Hymenobacter swuensis DY53: one gene and its partner. The protein of the gene in region 2 interacts with the protein of the main gene of each other region in a pairwise test. Links are inferred from orthologs where the notes say so. Each region holds a gene or a part of one and is shown on either strand. Other genes may lie near its edges.

Region 1 (9,718 bases), 360 kb from region 2 along the record:
CTCTCGGGCCGGGTTATCCTTCTTCATGAACTTCCCCAAGTACCCCGTGCTGGCCGCCGCGCTGGCCACCCTGGGCGCCCTCAGCGCCTGCAACGACGCCAAAAACGCCACGGCTTCGGAAAATACGGCCGCCGTAGCCAACAAAGCCCAGGACGCGGCCGATTCGGCCAGCACCGCTGTTACGCCCACGGCCGGCAACGCCTCGGCCGCCAGCACCAGCGCCGGCTCTCCGGCCACCATCCCCGCCAGCCAGCGCGCCGATGCCGCCACCATTACGGCCCGCCCGCAGGTGCCCATTCTGTGTTACCACCAGATCCGCGACTGGCGTGCCAAGGACTCGAAAGGGGCCAAGGACTACATTGTGCCCGTGGAGCAGTTCAAGGCCCAGATCAAGATGCTGGCCGACTCGGGCTACCACACCATCCTGCCCGATCAGCTGTACGCCTACCTGACCACCGGCGCGGCCCTGCCCAGCAAGCCCATCATGCTGACCTTCGACGACACCGACCTCGACCAGTTCACAGTAGCCCGGCCCACCCTCGATAAATACGGCTTCAAAGCGGTGTACTTCATCATGACGGTGAGCCTGGGTCGGCCCAACTACATGAGCAAGGCGCAGGTAAAGCAGCTCTCGGATGAGGGCAACGTCATCGGCTCGCACACCTGGGACCACCACAACGTGAAGAAGTACGAGGGCAAGGACTGGGTAACGCAGATTGAAGAGCCCACCAAAAAGCTCGAGGAAATTACCGGCAAGAAAATCAACTACTTTGCCTACCCCTTCGGCCTGTGGCGCCCTGAGTCCATCCCCGAGCTGAAGAAGCGTGGCATGGACGCAGCCTTCATCCTGGCCGAGAAGCGCGACCAGCAGGACCCGCTCTACACCATTCGCCGCATCATTGCCAGCGGCTACTGGAGCCCCCGCACCCTGCACAACAGCATCGTGCAGAGCTTCTAGGGTAGAGGTGAGAGGCGAGACATGAGAAGCGAGACGGACAAGCCGCTGTCATTGCGAGGACGCAGGACGACGCAATCCGTCCTTCTCTCAGAGTAGAGCTTTGACCTATGCAAAAGCCCGCTTCGTGTGCACGAAGCGGGCTTTTGCATGCTAGAACGCATCCTTGCGCCTCAGCGTCGAACGATGTCGTTTGAACGCAAGCTGTTCTATTGGAAGACGCGAAGTGTCGCGGCTTTACAATCGGGCTGGCGTCAGAGGCTTGGCGAATTCGGAAGCCTCTAACCCCGAGAAGGACGGATTGCTTCGGCTCTTCCTCGCACTAATAGGCGGCTCTACTTCTTGACGTCCTGCTTTTTCAAGTCCTCGTACGCGCCAGCATTGACTACCTGCTGAAACCCTTTTTCCTGCATCAGCACGGCGGTTTTACTGCTGCGGTTGCCGCTGGCACAGTATACCACGTAGGTTTGTTTCGGGTCGAGGCGCTGGAGTTGCTGGGCTACGTCGGAGGCGCGGAAGTTAAGGTTCTGGGCTCCGGGTAGGTGGCCGGCGGCGTATTCCTCGGGCGTGCGTACGTCGAGCAGCACGGTGTTGGGCTGAGCCAGGGTTTTCTTCACCTCCGCCACGGGAGCTACGGGTACGGCTGGTGGAGTAATGGCGCCGGTATTGGTGAAAAGGGCGGTGTTCTTGGCCGGTAGATCCGCCTTTACTTCCCGAACCACGTTGGTGGCCTGGGCTGAAGCAGCCTCGGCGGTCAATAGAAAAGCGCCGGCAAGCAGGAAACGTATCATAGTGGTAGGCGGAATGTAGTGAGAAGACACTAAACGGACACGTTGCCGGCCGGATAAGTTGCAACATCCACCGGGACGATGTAGAGACGCAATATTTTACGTCTCGTCGTTGAACGGTTGGAACCGCACCAGATTCTGGTGAGTCAACATCAGCAACGACGAGACGCGAAGTGTCGCGTCTCTATACTGTGCTTAAAACAAGGAGCCTTGCTGGCCGGCACTTGGTGGGGCTGGAGCGGCAGCTTCATGTTTCTCCTCCGGCGTTTCGGGCGCGTCGGTGGCGGTGGGGAGCATGGCCAATAGGTCGGTTTCACCGATGATGGGTACGTTGAGCGAGGTGGCTTTCTCGCGCTTGGCAGGGCCCATTTTGTCGCCAGCCACCAGGTAGCTGAGCTTCTTGCTGATGCTGCCCGTGATTTTGCCGCCGTGCTGCTCAATCAGGTGCTGCAGCTCCTCGCGGCTATGCTGCTCAAACACCCCCGACAGCACAAACGTCAGGCCCGCCAGCCGGTCGCTCTGGGGCTGGGGAGCTTCGCCGGTAAGGGCCAGCTGCAACCCGGCTGCCCGCAGGCGTTCTATCAACTGCTGGTTCTCGGGCTCCTGAAACCATGCTGCCGCCGACTCGGCAATGACGCCGCCTACTTCGGGTACGGCGGCCAGGTCGGTGGCCGTGGCGGCGGCCAGGGCCTCCACGGTGCGGTAGTGGTTCACCAGCTTTTCGGCCACAGTTTCGCCCACGTACCGGATGCCCAGCCCGAACAGCACCCGGTCAAAGGGCACCTGCGTGCTGGCTTCGAGCCCGGCCATGAGCCGCTGCACAGATTTCTCGCCCATCCGGTCTAATTGAGCCAGCTCGGCAGCTTTGGCGGGCAGGTCGTAGAGCGAGGCCGCGTCCGTTACCAGGCCCAGGTCGAAGAAGCGGCCCACGGTTTCGGCTCCCAGTCCGTCGATGTTCAGGGCCTTGCGCGACACGAAGTGCTCCAGCTTGGCTTTACGCTGGGGCGGGCAGCCCCGGTCGTTGGGGCAGCGGAAGTGGGCCTCGCCCTCGGGCCGGATCAGCGGGGTGCCGCAGGCCGGGCACTCGGTGGGGTATACAATGGGCTGGCTGTCGGCGGGGCGGGCGGCCACGTCCACGCCCGTAATCTTGGGGATAATCTCGCCGCCCTTCTCCACGAATACCATGTCGCCGAGGCGCAAATCGAGGGCGGCAATCTGGTTGGCGTTGTGCACCGAGGCGCGCTTCACCACAGTGCCGGCCAGCGGTACCGGGTCGAGCAGGGCCACCGGCGTCACGGCCCCGGTGCGCCCCACCTGGTACTGAATGGCCTGCAAACGGGTGCGGCCGGCCTCGGCCGGGTACTTGTAGGCAATGGCCCAGCGGGGACTTTTAGAGGTGAAGCCCAGCAGCTCCTGCTGGCGGAAGTCGTCCACCTTAATCACGATACCGTCGGTGGCAACGGGCAGTTCAAACCGCTTTTTGTCCCACTGGTGCACGAAATCCAGCACTTCCTCGATGGTGCCGCACCGCCGCCAGGTATCCGACACCGGCAGGCCCCAGGCGCGCAGGGCTTCCAGCGAGGCGCTGTGGGTGGGAAACTGGTTGCGGCCGGGCATCAGGAAGGAGTAGGCGTAGAAGCGCAGCTTGCGGGCCGCTACTTGGGTCGAGTCCTGGAGCTTGAGCGCGCCCGAGGCGGCGTTGCGCGGGTTAGCCAGCAGGGCCTCGCCGTTGGCTTCGCGCTCCTGGTTCAGTTCCGCAAACACGGGCAGGGGCATAAAAATCTCGCCGCGCACCTCAAACTCCGGAGGCTGAGGCGCGCCCTCAGGGCGCAGGTGCAGCGGCAGGTTGCGGATGGTGCGCACGTTGCTGGTCACCACGTCGCCGCGGGTACTGTCGCCGCGCGTGACGCCCTGCGTGAGCTGGCTCTGTTGGTAGGTCAGGCTCATGGCCACACCGTCGAACTTCAGCTCGCACACGTAGGCCACGTCGGCTCCTTCCAGGCCCTTGCGCACCCGTTCGTCAAACTCGCGCAGATCGGCCTCGGAGTAGGTGTTGCCCAGGCTGAGCATGGGGTAGCGGTGCTCAGCGGTGGGAAACTGCTTGGTGATGGTGCCGCCCACGCGCTGGGTGGGGGAGTTGGGGTGGGCCAGGTCCGGGTACTGCTGCTCCAGGCGAGCCAGCTCGGCCAGCAGCTCGTCAAACTCCTGGTCCGGTATTTCGCTGATGTCGCGCTGGTAATATTGGTAGTTGAGGTGGTGGAGGCGCTCGGTAAGGGCGGTTATCTGTAGCTGAATATCGGTCATGATGCGCGGGGCGGATTAGGGCTGCAAGCTACAAAGTAGTGGGTTTTCGGGGGCGGTTTCGCGCAGTGGTTCGCGGTGGAAGGCGCAGTGGTTCGCAGTAAACGGCCACCGTGAACCACTGCGCGAAAAAAAGAAAGCCCCGGCCGGGGAGGGGCAGGGCTCTGCAGAAACGGGAAAAGCTAGTCGGCTACCAGCACCCCATCGGCCTCAAAGTTGAGCTGCTGCTGGGGCTGGGTAATGGCAGCCACCTCCTTGTCGGACTTGCCGGCGTCCTGGGCGTAGTGCTGCAAATCGGAAACCGGTACCGTCTCGCGGTGGGCCCAGCCGTTGATGACCACGGTTTTTCCGCTGATGTCCTTGGGCACGAAGAAGGCATAGTCCTTGAACCGCACCCGCATTTCCTGGCCTTCCGGCGTTTTCATCGTTAGCCAGCAGCCCTTGGCCTGGCACACGGCCTCGGCTTTGCCCACCAGCTTCACCTGCGCCGAATCCTGGGTGCCCAGAACCGCATCCAGGGCCGAAAGGGGCTGCGCGTCCTCGGCGGTAATGGCCGTGCCGTAGGTTTTGCCGGTTACAGCCGTTGTTTTGACCGTAGGTGCCGTTGTGGCGGCGGTTTCGGTTTTGGGTTGCTGCTGGCAGGCGGCCAACAGGAGCAAAGCGGCCGGCAAAACGGACAGGGTACGCATAGCAAAAGGAAAAAAGAAAGCGGAGGAACGAAGGGTTTACGGCCCTGAACTTACGATTTTTTGACCTTGTATTTCTCCTTTACCTTGGGCTGGCTAGCCGATTGGGAGCTTTGGTTGATGGCCGTCAGTAGGCGCACCTGTTCTAGCTTGCCCTTCTTGTCGTACACCTCAGTTTTCACGATGCCCACGGCCGGCGAGTAATAATCCACCACTTTCAGGGTGGTGCGCATCACCATATCGGCGCGGGCCACGGTGGCGCTTTCCCGCTCGGCTTCCACTTTGTAGCACTGAAACGTGCCTGCCGGCGTGGTCACCGATTCGGTGCCGGTGATGCGGCGTTTCTGCACGGTGGTGTACACTTTGGCAATATCCACGGCCGTACTGCTGACCTGTACCGTGATGCCGCCACCGGGCAGCTCCGAGCCCACGGTGGGCTGGTTGGGCCAGGCCAGCGGCACGGGCGCGTAGGCAAAGCGCCGGTCGCGGAAGGAGCGGAGGCTCTCGGGACTTAGCTCGGCCGCACCGTCGGTAAAGCTGGTATCCTGCCGGCAGCGGAACGTGAAGTCCTGCAGCCGCAAGAGCTTGTTTTTGAGGTCGTAGGTGCCGCTTTTTACCAGCACGGTGTTGGTAGTGAGCGTCTTTTTCTTGTTCTGCTCCGAGCCCAGGCTTACCACGCGGTTGCGCGTGGTACCGGTTGCTTTGCCCTCGGCATCCTGCAGCTGGTACACCACCTCCATGTTATCGGAGAGGCCAAACGGGTGGGCGCAGTCAACGGCGGGAGCAGTCTGGGCCAGGGCGGCAGTAGCGCCCAGCGAAAAAAGAGCGGCTACCGGAAAAATGAAACGGGACATAAAACGGAAAAATGGGTGGAAAACCAGCCTTGGGGCTGCATACGCAAGCCACGCTATTTGGATTTTGCCGGACAAGCTGAACCGGCCCGGGGTGGTCAGGCAAAGGTCTTGCCAGCCTCGTCGTGTAACTTGCCCCAGCGCGGGGCGTTTGCTAAGCAGTAATCGGCCGCAGTTGCTTACCAGCCGTCGCTTGTTGTCCACATTCCTCCTTATTTCGCACATTCTCCCACATTCCCTTCTCATGCCTGACCAACCAACTTCCTGGGCCGATACGGCCGCTTCCCTGCTTTCCAAACTTTCCGGCGGCGTAGAGCTAGCACTCAACTTCGAGCAGATGGAGCTCCAGGTGCCCAACCCGCAGAACCCGGCCACGCCCACCACTTGGCGGCTCAACGGCTCGTTGCGCATCCGTACCCGGGGCGAAAACCCGCCCAGCAACGCTTTGCCGCCGGTAACGCCTACGCCCCTTGGCTAGCGGCCTGGATATTGAGGCGCGGCTGGTCATCAGCTTCGACGGCGACGATATTCAGCTGGCGGGCTCGGGGGGCTACCTCATCGTGAACTTTCCCAGTCAGCGGGTGCTCGATAAGCTCACCAGCGGCCCGCCCAAAGACCCCAACGCCCCTCTGAAACCCAAATCCGACCTCGACCCGTTGCAGCAACTCAACGATCTGGCCCATCGGCTGGGGTTGGTGCTCGATTTGCGGGTGGCGGGCAAAACCCACGTCACGTTCGGCGTAGGCCGCTCCGCCAAGATTACTCTGAACGCGGTGCTGGGTAAAATAGGCTCCTTTTTCCGGAAGGAATAAACCGGAGGCACGGTGAATTAGCGGCTTTTGCTCAGTTAGATAAGCAGCCTGTGTCCGGGTGTTATTTCGCCGGAAATACGTACGCCGGACACAGGTGCTTTTGCGTATCTTGCTCAAACGCCTTTGGTGCCGGGTAGCCTTATCGAGCCGGAACTAAAGGGCTTGCCATTGGTTTGCTACTAGCACGCAACTCCGTATCCCGCCCATGAACTCCGATTCTGAACGTACCAACAAAGTAGGAGCAAACCGCCCGGCTTCCTCTTTTCAGCGCATGGAGCGCGTCCCCCTGCTCCTGATGATGCTGTACATAGGGCTAGCAGCCGTGGCCGCGCTGTTTGTGGTACTGGTGGCGGCGTACACCTACACCCGGCTCCGGAGCGGATTGCCGACGAGTACGTATCCATTGCCGCGCTTTTTCTCGCTTAGCACCATTGTGCTGCTGATCAGTAGCTACGTTATTGCCCAGGGACAGCGCCTGTACGCCCAGGACGATCTGTCGGGTCTGGCCCGCTGTCTGGGGGCGACGTTTCTGCTCAGCAGCGTTTTTGCCGGCCTGCAGATTCTAGGGTGGCAGGAACTGCACGCAAATCAGCTATTCTTCACTGAGGAAGCCAGCGGTACGTTCGTCTACCTGATTTCGGCGCTGCACGTAGCGCACCTGCTGGGCGGCATGCTGTTTCTGCTGGTGCTGCTGGTGCGCACCCACCATGCCTCGCGCGACGCCGTGCGCAACCTCGTATTCATCCGCAACCCCTACCGCCGGCTCCAGCTTCGTATGGTAACTATCTACTGGCACTTCATCGACGGCCTGTGGGTAGCCCTGTTTGCGGCCTTCCTGTTCTTGTATTAGAGAAAGTAAAACCTAGAGCAAAAAGCCGCCGCCCTTACTGTCAGACCACTTATCAGGTATCTGACGGCAGGGGCGGCGGCTTTTTGCTCCAGCTACTTAGTTGGCAATGGTGACGGTACCTTTGTACTTCTTGCCATCCGTGAATTCAATCAGGTAGAAATACGCGCCAGCGGGCAGGTTGCCGCCGTTCCATTGGAAGCTGCGGTTGGTGGTGCGGTACACCTGGTTGCCCCAGCGCGAAAAAATCAGGATATCGGCAAAGCGGGAGTCACAGAAATCGGGCGGCAGGTTGGCTTGGGCGTTATCGAGGGTGAAGAAGTCATTTTTGCCATCCACTAGGTAGGGTGTGATGATATTGGGCGGCAGAAAGGCCGGCGTTTCGGGGGCTTCTACCTCGAAGCGTACGGTGCGAGTGCGCGGCTGTGGCCGGCAGGTGCTTTCCTGAAGGGCAAACGTGACTTCCAGCCCGTTGCGGCGCACGGCTTCACAGTCGGCTACCCAGCGGAACGTGCCGCTGGCCGCACCGGTACCATTGCGGGGACTGAACGTCATGCCCGCTGCCCCCAGCTCAAAATTCCTGCCGGCGGCTGTCATCACCAGCGCATCATTATCGGCGTCGAGCCCGGCCAGCGTGGCCTCAAACACGCCCCCGATGGGTCGCCGCACTACTGTAATGGAATCGGCGGCAGATGGAGCGAGAAAGGACGTGGTAAGGGCAGGCGGGGTATTCTGGTAGTCTATCTGAATGGGAATGACCACGGTGGTGGCCTGCCGGTCGAGGCAGGGCGCGGCGGCGGCGATAAACTCAAACTCGTACAGCGGCTTATCTACGGCCCGGCAATCAACCCGCCACGAGAAGCGGCCATTGAGCTGGTTGCTGGCGGCCCCCTGCGTAAGCGTAGCCCCCAACGCCGCCGGAGTGAAGCCCCGGCCTGTCATTTCCAGGGTCAATGGGTCGTTATCGGGGTCGGTGGCGGTTAGGTCGAAGGTGATAAGGTCGCCGACTTTGGCCCGGATGGGCAGCGCGGCGGTGGTGCGCAGCAGGGGTGGGGCGTTGGGGTCGGGCACGGAGGTAAAGGCTACCCGCACAGTGTCGCGCTTGGGCAGGCTGCAGCCGTTATCGGCCACAATCACATCCAGCAAATACACCTTGCCCCGGGTGTTGAAGCATTCCGGAAAGCACAGGCGCGAGGTAATGGTATCGGGCAGGCCGGGGGCGTGCACGGTGCCCTGCAACACGTTCAGGGTAGGCAGCGGAGCCGTGAAATTTACCGGACTCAAGGATAACGTCAGGGCCGACGTCGGGTCGGTGTCGGTGAAGCGCAGGGTAACGCACCGGTTGTTGCCGGGCGTGAGGCGCAGCGTGTCGCGGCCGGGCCGGTAGGCGCGGGTTGTGCCCGGCAGTTGCAACAGCACCTTCGGACGGGCGTTGGTGGAGCAGGGAATAACCTTGAGCTGAAAGTCACGCCGGGTTTCGCCCAGCCGTACACCCTTGCGGTACTCGGTGCAGCGAATCCCGAACACGAATAGGCCCTGCTGCGTGGGGCGCACCTCCAGCCGGCCCGTGAGCCGCCCGATGGTGAGCGTGGGCGCTCCCGGAATCTGGTTGGTGGTGCTCAGACCCGGCAGCCAGGTAATAGGAGGGTAGGGAGCCGGGGTGGCAGTAGGCGGCTTTGGGTTGCCGGAGCTAGAATACCCGTTCAGCGGCGTGATAAGATCATACACCAGGGAGTCGTTGTCGATATCCTGCCCGCCAAAGTTGTAGTAAAACAGCTCACCCAGGCAGGCATAGTCGCTCAGGGGCGGGAAAATGCGGGGCGTGGAGTTGCGCAGCGCCTGCCCGTTGCGCGTGACGGGTGGAAACTCCAGATAGAACGTCTGGGCCGCACCGCTGGGGTTCACAATGTTGCTGATGCCGTTGTTGCGGCAACACCGCTCCACGGCTACGTAGTACCCCGCCGCGTTGGCATACTCCTGCGGCAGTAGCGTTAGCCGTTGCGTGTAAACCAGCCTGCGCGTGACCAGGTCGGGGGTGAAGCAGGCCGGGTTGGTGTAGCTGACGAGCGTGTTGTTGCCAAGCGGCAGGGTCACGTTCATCATCCGGCGGTTACTGCCCTTCTCAAAGATGCCGGCCGTCAGCTCAGCGTCGAGGGCCCCAGGCTGACCATTGACGGCATCGAAATACAGGTTCAGTGTGAGCACGTAGCTATTGCCGTTGAGGTACTGCAAATCCATTTCGCCCCCCACAATATGCGTGGCCCGGGCCGCCGGGGCCAGCAGCAGGCACAGGAGCAGGGGCAGCAGGCCGCGCCGGAACAAACAGGCAAGAGTAGAAGTCAGCATCCGGCGAAAAACACAGTGAAAAATTTCAATAGGGTAAGATACAAAGCAGCTGACTGCCAACAGCCGGGAAAGGACACTTTCTGCGGTGTGTGGCGTACCTTACGCTACTTTATTTCCACCCTGTTGCCCGCT
Region 2 (10,084 bases):
AACTCACCGGCCTCAAGCGCAAGCTGTTCTTCTGGGCCCTCGACCTGGGGCTGCGCTACGACACCCAAAAAGACCAGGGCGCGTGGTACAACGCCCAGCTGGCCCTGGCCAATAAGCTGGTGTTCAGCAAGTGGCGGGCGGCCATGGGCGGGCAGGTGCGCTACATCGTGAGCGGGGGCGGGGCCCTGCAGCCGCGGCTGGCGCGGGTGTTCTGGGCCGCCGGCATCCGGGTGATGGAAGGCTACGGCATGACGGAAACCTCGCCCGTTATTGCCGCCAGCCAGCCCGTGCCCGAGGGCAACCTCATCGGGGCCGTGGGGCCGGTACTGCCGGGCGTGGAAGTAAAAATTGCCGCCGACGGCGAAATCCTGACCCGCTCGCCCTCCGTGATGCAGGGCTACTACCAGCGCCCCGACCTCACGGCCGAAGTCATCGACGCCGAGGGCTGGCTGCACACCGGCGACATCGGCGAGCTGGTGCAGGGCCGCTTCCTCAAAATCACGGACCGCAAAAAGGAGATGTTCAAGACCTCTAACGGCAAGTATGTGGCCCCGCAGCCGCTGGAGTCGCGCCTGTCGGAGTCGCCGCTGGTGGAGCAGGTGATGGTGCTGGGCGAGGGCGAAAAGTACGCCGCTGCCCTGCTGGTGCCCGCCTTCACCGAGCTGCGCGCCTGGGCCCGGCAGCACCAGCTCCCTGCCGACCTCTCCGATGCTGCCCTGGCCGCCCACGCCCAGGTACGCCAGCTCTACGAGCAGCTGGTGCAGCAAACCAATGCCGCCTTTGCCCAGTGGGAGCAGATCAAGAAAATCGAGCTGCTGCCCGCCCTCTGGAGCGTGGAATCGGGCGAGCTGACGCCTACGCTCAAAGTGCGCCGCAAAATCATCAGCCAAAACAACCAGCAGCGCATTGAGAACCTGTTTCGGGGGTAGCCAGGTTGTAGAGACGCAATAGCTGGAGTCTCGTCGTTGCTGACGTTGGAGCCGTTTACACGACCCCTTGGAACGTGTCATGCTGAGCTTGCCGAAGCATCTCTACCGCTTCGCCTGCACCGATTCAACGAAGCGGTAGAGATGCTCCGACAGGCTCAGTATGACGGCCTTGCGCATGACGGTCTAGTGGTCAAAACATCAAGGTGCCGGCCGTTCAACGACGAGACTCCAGCTATTGCGTCTCTACGCCACACGCTGCCAGTTTACAGCCCGCGGGCAAATCTTTTCCGGGGCCCGGGTGTTATCTTTCCGAACCCGAATCCAACTGCCTCATGCGTAAAGACCTGTTTAATTTCGGCCCGATGCTCGGGTACTTTTTCCGCAAAAACGACCCCACGCGCCACACCAATTTCAACCTGCGCACCATGCACTTCATCAATAAGCTGAGCATGGCCATGTTTCTGGTGGGCCTCATCGTGTTGATTTACCGCTGGTTTATCCGGTAATTTAGTTGTCAGGTGATGGTTGCCAGTTGTCAGGGGTTGCTGTAAGGTATCCTGACTGGCAACTGACACCTAACAACTGACACCCACCACCTGACAACTCTCCGAGTGAACATCGAAGACTTCCGCGACTATTGCCTGCTCAAAGCCGGCGTGACCGAAGAAACGCCTTTCGGCCCCGAAACGCTGGTGTTCAAAGTCGGCGGCAAAGTGTTTGCCCTCACCGACATCGAAACCTTCGGCAGCATCAACCTCAAGTGTGACCCGGAGCGCGCCCAGGAGCTGCGCGAGCAGCACGAGTACGTGCTGCCCGGCTACCACATGAACAAGAAGCACTGGAACACGGTGCTCATCGGGACGGGCGCGCCGGAGCGGCAACTGCGCGAGCTGATCGACCATTCATACGACCTGGTGCGCGCATCCCTGCCCAAAAAGCAGCGCGACGAATTGGCCGCTACCGAGCAATAACGCGCCACTCAGACGCAAAAGCGGCTTCGGCCGCTTTTTTTTGAACCTGGTTGTAACTTCAGTGGTTACAATGCTACCTTTGTCGCACCAAGTCCCGGAAGCCACGACCGTCTCGCCGGGGTTTCCTCTTTCAGATTATGCAGATCAGCAGCCGTTTTTCCGTCGCCGTCCATGTGCTTTCCCTGCTGGCTTTGCCGGAGCAGGATGGCGTGCCGCTGACCTCGGAGCGCATGGCGGGCAGCGTGAACACCAATCCGGTAGTGATTCGGCGGATTCTGGGGCAGCTCAAGAAGGCCGGTCTGGTGGAAGTGCGGCCGGCTTCGGGCGGTACGTTCCTCACGCGCCAGCCGGCCACCATCACGCTGCTGGAGGTATACCGGGCCGTGGAAGTGGTGGAGGCAGGCCAGCTGTTCAGCGTCCACGACAAGCCCAACCCGGCCTGCTTGGTGGGCCGCCATATTCAGTCGGCGCTGGATGACACGCTGCAGCGCGCCCAGACGGCCCTGGAGCAGGTGCTGGCCCACACCACCCTGCAGCAGGTCACCACCGACATTGCGGCCAAAGCTCTTATTTCCTGACTTTTTTTTGCGCCTGATTGTAACCGTATTGGTTACAACGTGTTTCTTTTTCTCTTTACCCTTTACTTCCATGAAAATTGCCCTCATCGGTGCCACTGGTTTTGTTGGCTCCCGCATCCTGGCCGAAGCTTTGCAACGCGGCCACCACGTAACGGCCCTCGTGCGCGACCCCGCCAAACTCGCCCAGACCTCCGACCATCTGACCGTGGTAACTGGCGACGTAACCCATGTCGATGAAACCGCCCGCCAGCTGGCCGGCCACGACGTGGTCATCAACGCCTTCAGCGCGGGCTGGACCAACCCCAACCTGTACAATGATTTCCTGGAAGGCGCCCGCGCCATCGAAGCCGCCACCGAAAAATCGGGCGTAGCACGGCTGGTGGCCATCGGCGGGGCCGGCAGCCTCTACATCAACGGCCAGCAGCTGGTCGACGGCCCGGACTTCCCCGCCGACATCAAGCCCGGCGCCCAGGCCGCCCGCGACTACCACAACGAGCTGAAAACCAACGATACCCTCGACTGGACGTTCCTCAGCCCCGCCATCGAAATGCACCCCGGCATCGACACCGGCCGCACTGGCCACTACCGCCTCGGCACCGAAAGCCCGGTGTTCAACGAGGAAGGCCGCAGCATTATGTCGGGCGAAGACCTGGCCGTGGTAATTCTCGACGAAGTAGAGCAGCCCAAACACAGCCGCCAGCGGTTCACAGCAGCGTATTAGAGCGTTGCTGCCAGCACGGCACCACCAGCACGTCATTCCGAGTGCAGTGAGGAATCTCGCGTGCTGACGTTACTAGAGTAACTGTCATGCTGAGCGAAGCCGGAGGCGAAGTCGAAGCATCTCTACTGCTTCGTTTGGGCGGTTCAGTAGCCCAGGGTTTAAACCCTGGGCTATGGAGCGGTAATCGGTGTAATCAGGTCGATTAGCCAGCGGTAGAGATGCTTCGACTGCGGCTGCGCCTTCGCTCAGCATGACGTTCTTTTAAAATCAAAAAGGCCCGCCGGATGAATCCGGCGGGCCTTTTTGTTACTGGCTAACAGCTAAAACTACACCACCACGTTCACCATGCGGCCGGGCACCACGATGAACTTCTTGGGCTCCTTGCCTTCGGCGAAGCGGGACAGGAAGTCGGAGGCGCGCACGGCGGCTTCGATGTCCTGGGCGGTGGCGGTGGCGGGGAACTGCAGCGTCTCGCGCACCTTGCCGTTGATGGCCACGGGGTAGTTCACGGTGTCTTCCACCAGATACTCCTCCCGGAACTCGGGGTACTGGGCGTGGCTGATGCTGCCGGCCGGGTGGCCGAGCTGCTGCCACAGCTCCTCGGCGAGGTGCGGGGCGTAGGGGGAGAGCAGCAGCACCAGCGGCTCCAGGATGGCGCGCTTGTGGCAGTCGAGGGCCGTCAGCTCGTTCACCGTAATCATCAGGGCGCTGACGGTAGTGTTGAATGAGAATTTCTCGATGTCCTCCTCCACCTTGCGGATGGCCTTGTGCAGGGCCTTCAGCTCCTGGGGTGTTGCGGCCTCATCGGTTACGGCGAAGGTGCCGTCCTGGGGGTGGTAGAGGCGCCAGAGCTTCTTGAGGAAGCCCGCCACGCCGCTCATGCCGTTGGTATTCCAGGGCTTGTACTGCTCTAGCGGCCCCAGGAACATCTCGTACAAACGCAGCGCATCGGCCCCGTACTGACTTACCAGCGTATCGGGGCTAACTACATTGAACTTGCCTTTCGACATTTTCTCAACTTCCCAGCCGCACACGTAGGTGCCATTATCTTCCAGGATGAAGTCTGCCGAAGTATAGTCTGGACGCCACTTTTTGAAGGCGTCGGTATCCAATACATCATTGTTGACGATGTTCACGTCAACGTGCAAAGCGGTTGTTTCGTGCTGGTCTTTCTTGCCGGCCGTTACAAACGTATTGGTGCCGTTGATGCGGTACACGAAGTTCGAGCGGCCCAGAATCATGCCCTGGTTGATGAGCTTCTGGAAGGGCTCGGGGGCCGATACCACGCCGAGGTCTTTCAGGAATAGGTGCCAGAAGCGGGAGTAGAGCAAGTGGCCCGTAGCGTGCTCTGCGCCACCCATATATAAATCCACCTGCTGCCAGTACTGTTCGGCTTCCTGGCCCACAAAACGACCGGTGTTCTGCGGGTCCATGTAGCGGAGGTAGTACCAGCTGGAGCCGGCCCAGCCGGGCATGGTGCTCAGCTCATACTCGTAGAGGCCTTTGTATTTCCATTCCTTGGCGCGGCCCAGGGGCGGCTCGCCGGTTTCGGTGGGCTTGTACTCGTCGATTTCCGGGAGCACCAGGGGCAGGTCGGCTTCGGCCACGCCGTAGGCAGTGCCTTCCTTGTAGTAAATCGGGATGGGCTCGCCCCAGTAGCGCTGGCGGCCGAAGATGGCGTCGCGGATGCGGAAGTTGGTTTTGCCCTTGCCGATGCCGCGCTGCTCCAACTCCCCAATCAGGGTTTGGGTAGCCTGCTTGTAGTTCTGGCCCTTGATGAGGCCGTGCAGGTAGAGGCCGTCCTTGGTCGGGTCAGCCTGCTCCTCAATCTGCTGGGCATCCACCACCTGCACGATGGGCAAGTTGAAGTGCTTGGCGAATACGTAGTCACGCTGGTCGCCGGAGGGCACGGCCATTACCGCGCCGGTGCCGTAGCCGGCCAGCACGTAATCGGCAATCCAGATCTGGATGGGCTCGTTGCTGAACGGGTTGAGGGCGTAGGAGCCGGTGAAAGCGCCGGAAACCGTCTTGGTATCGGCCATCCGGTCGCGCTCCGAGCGGCGCTTGGTGGCGTCGATGTAGTCCTGGATTTCGGCCTGCTGCTCCGGCGTGGTCAGCTCCTTTACCAGCTCATGCTCGGGCGCCAGCACCAGGAACGTGGCGCCATAAATCGTGTCAACCCGCGTCGTGTAGACCTTGATTTGTGCCTGCTCGTGGCCCTGCACCGCAAAGCTGACCTCGGCGCCGATGCTCTTGCCGATCCAGTTGCGCTGCATTTCCTTCACGGCGTCGGGCCAGTCGAGGGTGTCGAGGCCCTGGAGGAGGCGGTCGGCGTAGGCGGTGATGCGCAGGTTCCACTGGGGCATCAGGCGGCGCTCCACGGGGAAGCCGCCGCGCTCCGAGAGGCCGTCTTTTACCTCGTCATTCGACAAAACCGTGCCCAGGCCGGGGCACCAGTTCACGTAGGTGTCCTGCTGGTAGGCCAGGCGGTAGGGGTGCACGGCCTGCAGGCGCTGCTTTTCCGAGAACAGCTTCCACTGGCCCGCCGTGAAGCTGTGGCGCTCCTCGTCGTCGCCGGCCGCGCGGATACCTTCGCTGCCGTTCTGCTCGAACTTCTCCAGCAGGGTTTTCAGCGGCTCGGCCTTATTGGTGTCGAGGTTGTACCAGCTATTGAACAGCTTGAGGAAAATCCACTGCGTCCACTTGTAGTAGGCCGGGTCGGAGGTGCGTACCTCGCGGCTCCAGTCGTAGCTGAAACCCAGGGAGTTGAGCTGCCGGATGTAGGTATCGATGTTCTGCTCCGTCGTAATAGCAGGGTGCTGGCCGGTCTGGATGGCGTACTGCTCGGCGGGCAGGCCAAACGAGTCGAAACCCATAGGATGCAGCACGTTGAAGCCGCGCAGGCGCCTGTAGCGCGACACGATATCGGAGGCAATGTAGCCCAGCGGATGGCCCACGTGCAGCCCCGCCCCGCTGGGGTACGGAAACATGTCGAGCACGTAGTATTTGGGCTTGTCGGAGGCGTTATCGGCCTTGAAGGTCTGCTGGTCTTTCCAGTGGGCTTGCCACTTTTTCTCAATATCCTGGGGATGGTAGCCGGGCATGGGCAGTCGGTAATTCGATGAATCGGAACGGGCGAAATTACGCAAAAACAGGGGCGAGGCAGTAGTTTTTCCAGCCCGACTACAAAACGCCCGTCATCCTGAGGCAGCAACTGAAGGGCCACGTCGTGGTGTAGCGGTACCGGGCAACTGGTTTTAGCCCGCAGAAGACGCAGGGTTTGGCGCAGAGGGCGCAGAGTTGTTCTGACGGTAAAAGGTCCTTCGTGCTGCCTGGCGCACTAGGGGGCTACAGTGCCCGGCCGTCCCAGGTGCCTTCGGTGCGCAATACCCGAAAGCGGGCGAACATCTCCTCGCCGTACCAGTCTTCCTGGCGGGTGAGCCGGATAACTTCCTTGTGTTTGGGGCTGCGGTAGGCGTAGTCCTGCATGGCCTGGGTGGATTCCCAGACACTCACGGTAGCTTGGCGCACCACCGGCAGTTCGCCTAGCCCGATGGCGGCGCGCACGCCCGGCGCGTCGGTAATAGTGGCACTCACGGGAGCCACATAGCGCCAGAAACGCGGTGTTTTCTGCCACCGGATAGAGGCCCGCGTAAGTACCATTACCGGTCCATCCGTCGCGCTGTTTTCAGTTTCGTAGTCAAACGGGTTCACCCCATCCCAGAGGCCGTGCGACTTGATGGGGGCCAGCCACGTCGTCCAGATTTCCGAGGTGCGCTGCCGATACTGCTGCCACAGCGGATGCCCCTCGAAGAACGCGCGAGCCGCCTGCTCATCTTCCCACACGGCCATAAACCCGTAACGTAGCAGGTTGGGCAGCGCCCCGAAGCCGCCCGCGCCGCTGCCCAGCAGCTTCTGAAACCGAAGGCCCGGCACGCGTTGTAAGGGCCGCTGGGCCGTGCCCATCTGCGCGAAGCCCCAGCGCCGCTGGTTGGGTAGGAGGGTGAGGATGGAGAGGGTGGTGAGCAAGTGACGGGGTTAAAGGTAGAAAGAGTAGAAGTTGGTAAGATGAAACCTACCCAAGTAACCGTCATGCTGAGCTTGCCGAAGCATCTCTACCGCTTCGTTGCAATACTATGCAGATGAAACGGTAGAGATGCTTCGGCAAGCTCAGCATGACGTTCTGAATAGTAGCAGTAGCACGATGGCAATGACCTCAAAACAACAAAAAAGGCCCGGAATTGCTTCCGGGCCTTTTGCATATTTGGTAGGCGAGGCCTACTTCACTTCTACTTTGGCGTGCTCGTTTACGTCGTCGGAAGTGCTCCGCTCACCGGTGGCCAGGGCTTTCACGTAGGCTACGGCCTGGGTGAGCAGGCTGCTGGGGGTGTCCCAGTACTCGCCTTTCTCGATTTCCACTTTCAGGATATAGATGCTCTCATCATCCTTGCCTTTGGGGAACCAGGCGCGCATCGGCTCACTCCAGAGCTTGTCGATTTCGGCCTGGTCGCGGTAGGCGTTGGCGCGGCCCGATACCGAGACGTACACGTTGTCTTCGGGCTTGCCATAGCTCAGGTTGACGTGGCTATCTTTTTTCACCTCGTACACTTTGGCCGAATCCTTATCGGTCAGGAACACCAGGGCACTGCTGCCGTCGGGCTTTTGGGTGAACATGGGGCGGCTGCGCAGGCTGCCGTCCTCATCCTGGGTGGTGAGCATGGCAATACGCACATCCTTAATTTTGTCGAGCAGTTTGCTTAGGTCGTTGGTTACGTTGGGTTGGTTGGACATGGGAGACGAGGGTAGGGAAACAGGATAAAAACGGAAGAAAAGGCGGCCAAGTACTGGTCGGGCCTGTTTGTTAGTACGGCCGGGTGCGGTTTCGGGTTGAGCTTGGCCAGCCCCGCGCCCGGATTTTGCCGTACTTCCGAACCGCATGAATTTCCTCGCCCACCTGCTACTCTCCGGCTCACCCGCCGCCACTCCCGACTACGAAGACCTCGTCGTCGGCAATTTCGCCGCCGAGGCGGTGCGGGGCCGCACCGCCCTGGAAGCCTATCCCGCCACCGTACAGCGCGGCATCCGCCTGCACCGTTTCATCGACTCGTTTACCGATGCCCACCCCGTGGTGCGCCGCACCACCGCCCGCCTGCGCACGGCCGGCCTGGGCAAGTGGGCCGGCGTGGTATCCGACGTCGGTTTCGACCACCTGCTGGCCCGCGACTTCGCGCAGTATCACCCATCGGAGCCACTACCGCAGTTTGCGCAGCGCCAGTACCAGCTGCTGCACCAGCGCCGCCACGAGCTGCCCGAGCGTTTGCAGCACATGCTGCACTACATGCGCCAGCACGATTGGCTAACCGGCTATGCCCACCCCGAGGGCCTGCACCGCGCCCTACTGGGGCTGAGCCGCCGCGTGCCCGCCGCCGCCGTGCTGGCTACCGGAGCCGCCGCGTTTCTGGCGGAGCTACCGGCCTATGAGGCAGATTTTGCGGAGTTCTGGCCGGAATTGCGGGCGGGGGTGGAGGGAATGTGGTAGAGGATTTATAGCAGTTGTATTTCCAGCCGCCGGTTTTCCAAATCAAGAGTTTACCAATCCGAAGATTCTTTGCTGGGTACGCAGTCTAGCAAGGCGTATCCTTTACTGTACATGCGTAGTGAGTGCCGGCCTAGTAGGATAGTCAAATCGTATAGATCGGTATCACCGTGACCAATAAAAGCCGTGGTGATAATGCGCCGGGTGTCGTTAATGTGCTTTTTCGTGAGCTGAATATCCAGGGCAGGCGGCAAAACCCCATCACACCAAAGCCCTCTGATGTGAGGGTCAAGAGAATGTCCGAACGTGTTGCCCAGATGATATTCTAGAAACTCACAAAACCTTTTATCGAAGGATGCTTCCACCTGGTCAACCGGAACATTACAGGGCTAATTGTGCAACAACTAGCGTGAATACGTAGCCTCAATGGTGACCTTTTGGTTCATGACGATAGCCGGAAGCTGGTAGTACAGCACCAGTTTGCGGCTGGTCAGCTCCCGGACTTCCCGCGACAGGTCGGTGCGCGGGTTGGTGCCTTGCATGCTGATGGTGGGGCGGCTGTACGTGTAAGGAGCCGTGAAATGGAGCTGGTTGCCCCGGTACTCCTCGAAGGTGCTGGTTGAAACTTCCAGGTAGTCGCCGGCGGTGCCGGGCTGGTGCTGCTCGGTGATGATCTGGCCCGTGCTGGCATCGGTATTGACGCTGTGCTGGGTGACCAGCGTCCAGCGGCCGGGCAGCGGGGCCGGCTCGTCTTCCTCTTCTTTAGAGCCGCAGGCCGTGAGCGTGGTGAGGGAAAACAGAACGGCCCAGACAGCCGGGCGGGAACACAAAGTAGCGGGACGCATAGAATGCCGGTTGAATTTTATCAAAGAAACCGGGTTGTACGCAGGCATCCAAGCCAGAGCAACAGGCAGACGGCTAAAAAAGAATCGGGCCGGCTGCAGATGCAGCCGGCCCGATTCTTCAGTTCGCAAGAACAGCTTAGTGGTGGTGGCCACCTTCGCCGTGCACATGGCCGTGGTCGAGTTCCTCGCGGGTAGCGTCGCGCACCTCGGCAACTTTGCCGTCGAAGTGCATGACCATGCCGGCCAGCGGGTGGTTGAAGTCCATTTTCACGGCTGAGTCGCCAATTTCCACCACTTTGCCCTGCATGTGGTGGCCCTGGTTGTCGGCCATGGGCAGGAAGTTGCCCACCTGCAGCATCTCGCCGTCAATCTGACCGTCAATTTCAAAGACGTTTTTGGGTATTTCCACTACGGCCTGGGCATCGTACTCTCCATAGGCCTGCTCGGGGGTGAGCGAGAAAGCGAAGGAGTCGCCGGACTTCTTGCCGCTGAGCTGACGCTCGA

What was found.
Region 1: the proteins of leuS (region 2) and ligA interact in binary tests that used the Escherichia coli proteins (3 or more experiments, as listed by UniProt). The link is inferred for Hymenobacter swuensis DY53 from one-to-one orthologs.

The regions. Positions count from the first base shown.
Region 1 is NZ_CP007145.1:2,295,358-2,305,075, forward strand. What follows is about bases 1,494-4,457. They hold ligA (NAD-dependent DNA ligase LigA), read right to left. Parts: upstream 4,048-4,457; coding sequence 1,939-4,047; downstream 1,494-1,938. Other genes in these bases: HSW_RS22790 (rhodanese-like domain-containing protein), read right to left, coding at 1,494-1,746; HSW_RS11140 (DUF4920 domain-containing protein), read right to left, coding at 4,227-4,457. Outside these bases: HSW_RS11125 (polysaccharide deacetylase family protein), read left to right, coding at 26-958; more of HSW_RS22790, read right to left, coding at 1,291-1,493; more of HSW_RS11140, read right to left, coding at 4,458-4,733; HSW_RS11145 (TapB family protein), read right to left, coding at 4,784-5,584; HSW_RS11150 (hypothetical protein), read left to right, coding at 5,826-6,059; HSW_RS11155 (hypothetical protein), read left to right, coding at 6,052-6,393; HSW_RS11160 (cytochrome c oxidase subunit 3), read left to right, coding at 6,599-7,243; HSW_RS11165 (T9SS type B sorting domain-containing protein), read right to left, coding at 7,340-9,586. UniProt on the Escherichia coli protein: DNA ligase that catalyzes the formation of phosphodiester linkages between 5'-phosphoryl and 3'-hydroxyl groups in double-stranded DNA using NAD as a coenzyme and as the energy source for the reaction.
Region 2 is NZ_CP007145.1:2,650,073-2,660,156, reverse strand. Bases 3,326-6,655 are described here. They hold leuS (leucine--tRNA ligase), read right to left. Parts: upstream 6,304-6,655; coding sequence 3,526-6,303; downstream 3,326-3,525. Other genes in these bases: HSW_RS12775 (hypothetical protein), read right to left, coding at 6,548-6,655. Outside these bases: HSW_RS12800 (AMP-dependent synthetase/ligase), read left to right, coding at 1-929; HSW_RS24560 (DUF6728 family protein), read left to right, coding at 1,262-1,435; HSW_RS12795 (MmcQ/YjbR family DNA-binding protein), read left to right, coding at 1,541-1,900; HSW_RS12790 (Rrf2 family transcriptional regulator), read left to right, coding at 2,038-2,478; HSW_RS12785 (NAD(P)-dependent oxidoreductase), read left to right, coding at 2,549-3,199; more of HSW_RS12775, read right to left, coding at 6,656-7,228; HSW_RS12770 (pyridoxamine 5'-phosphate oxidase family protein), read right to left, coding at 7,478-7,990; HSW_RS12765 (acyl carrier protein phosphodiesterase), read left to right, coding at 8,136-8,738; HSW_RS12755 (hypothetical protein), read right to left, coding at 9,140-9,580; HSW_RS12750 (FKBP-type peptidyl-prolyl cis-trans isomerase), read right to left, coding at 9,717-10,084.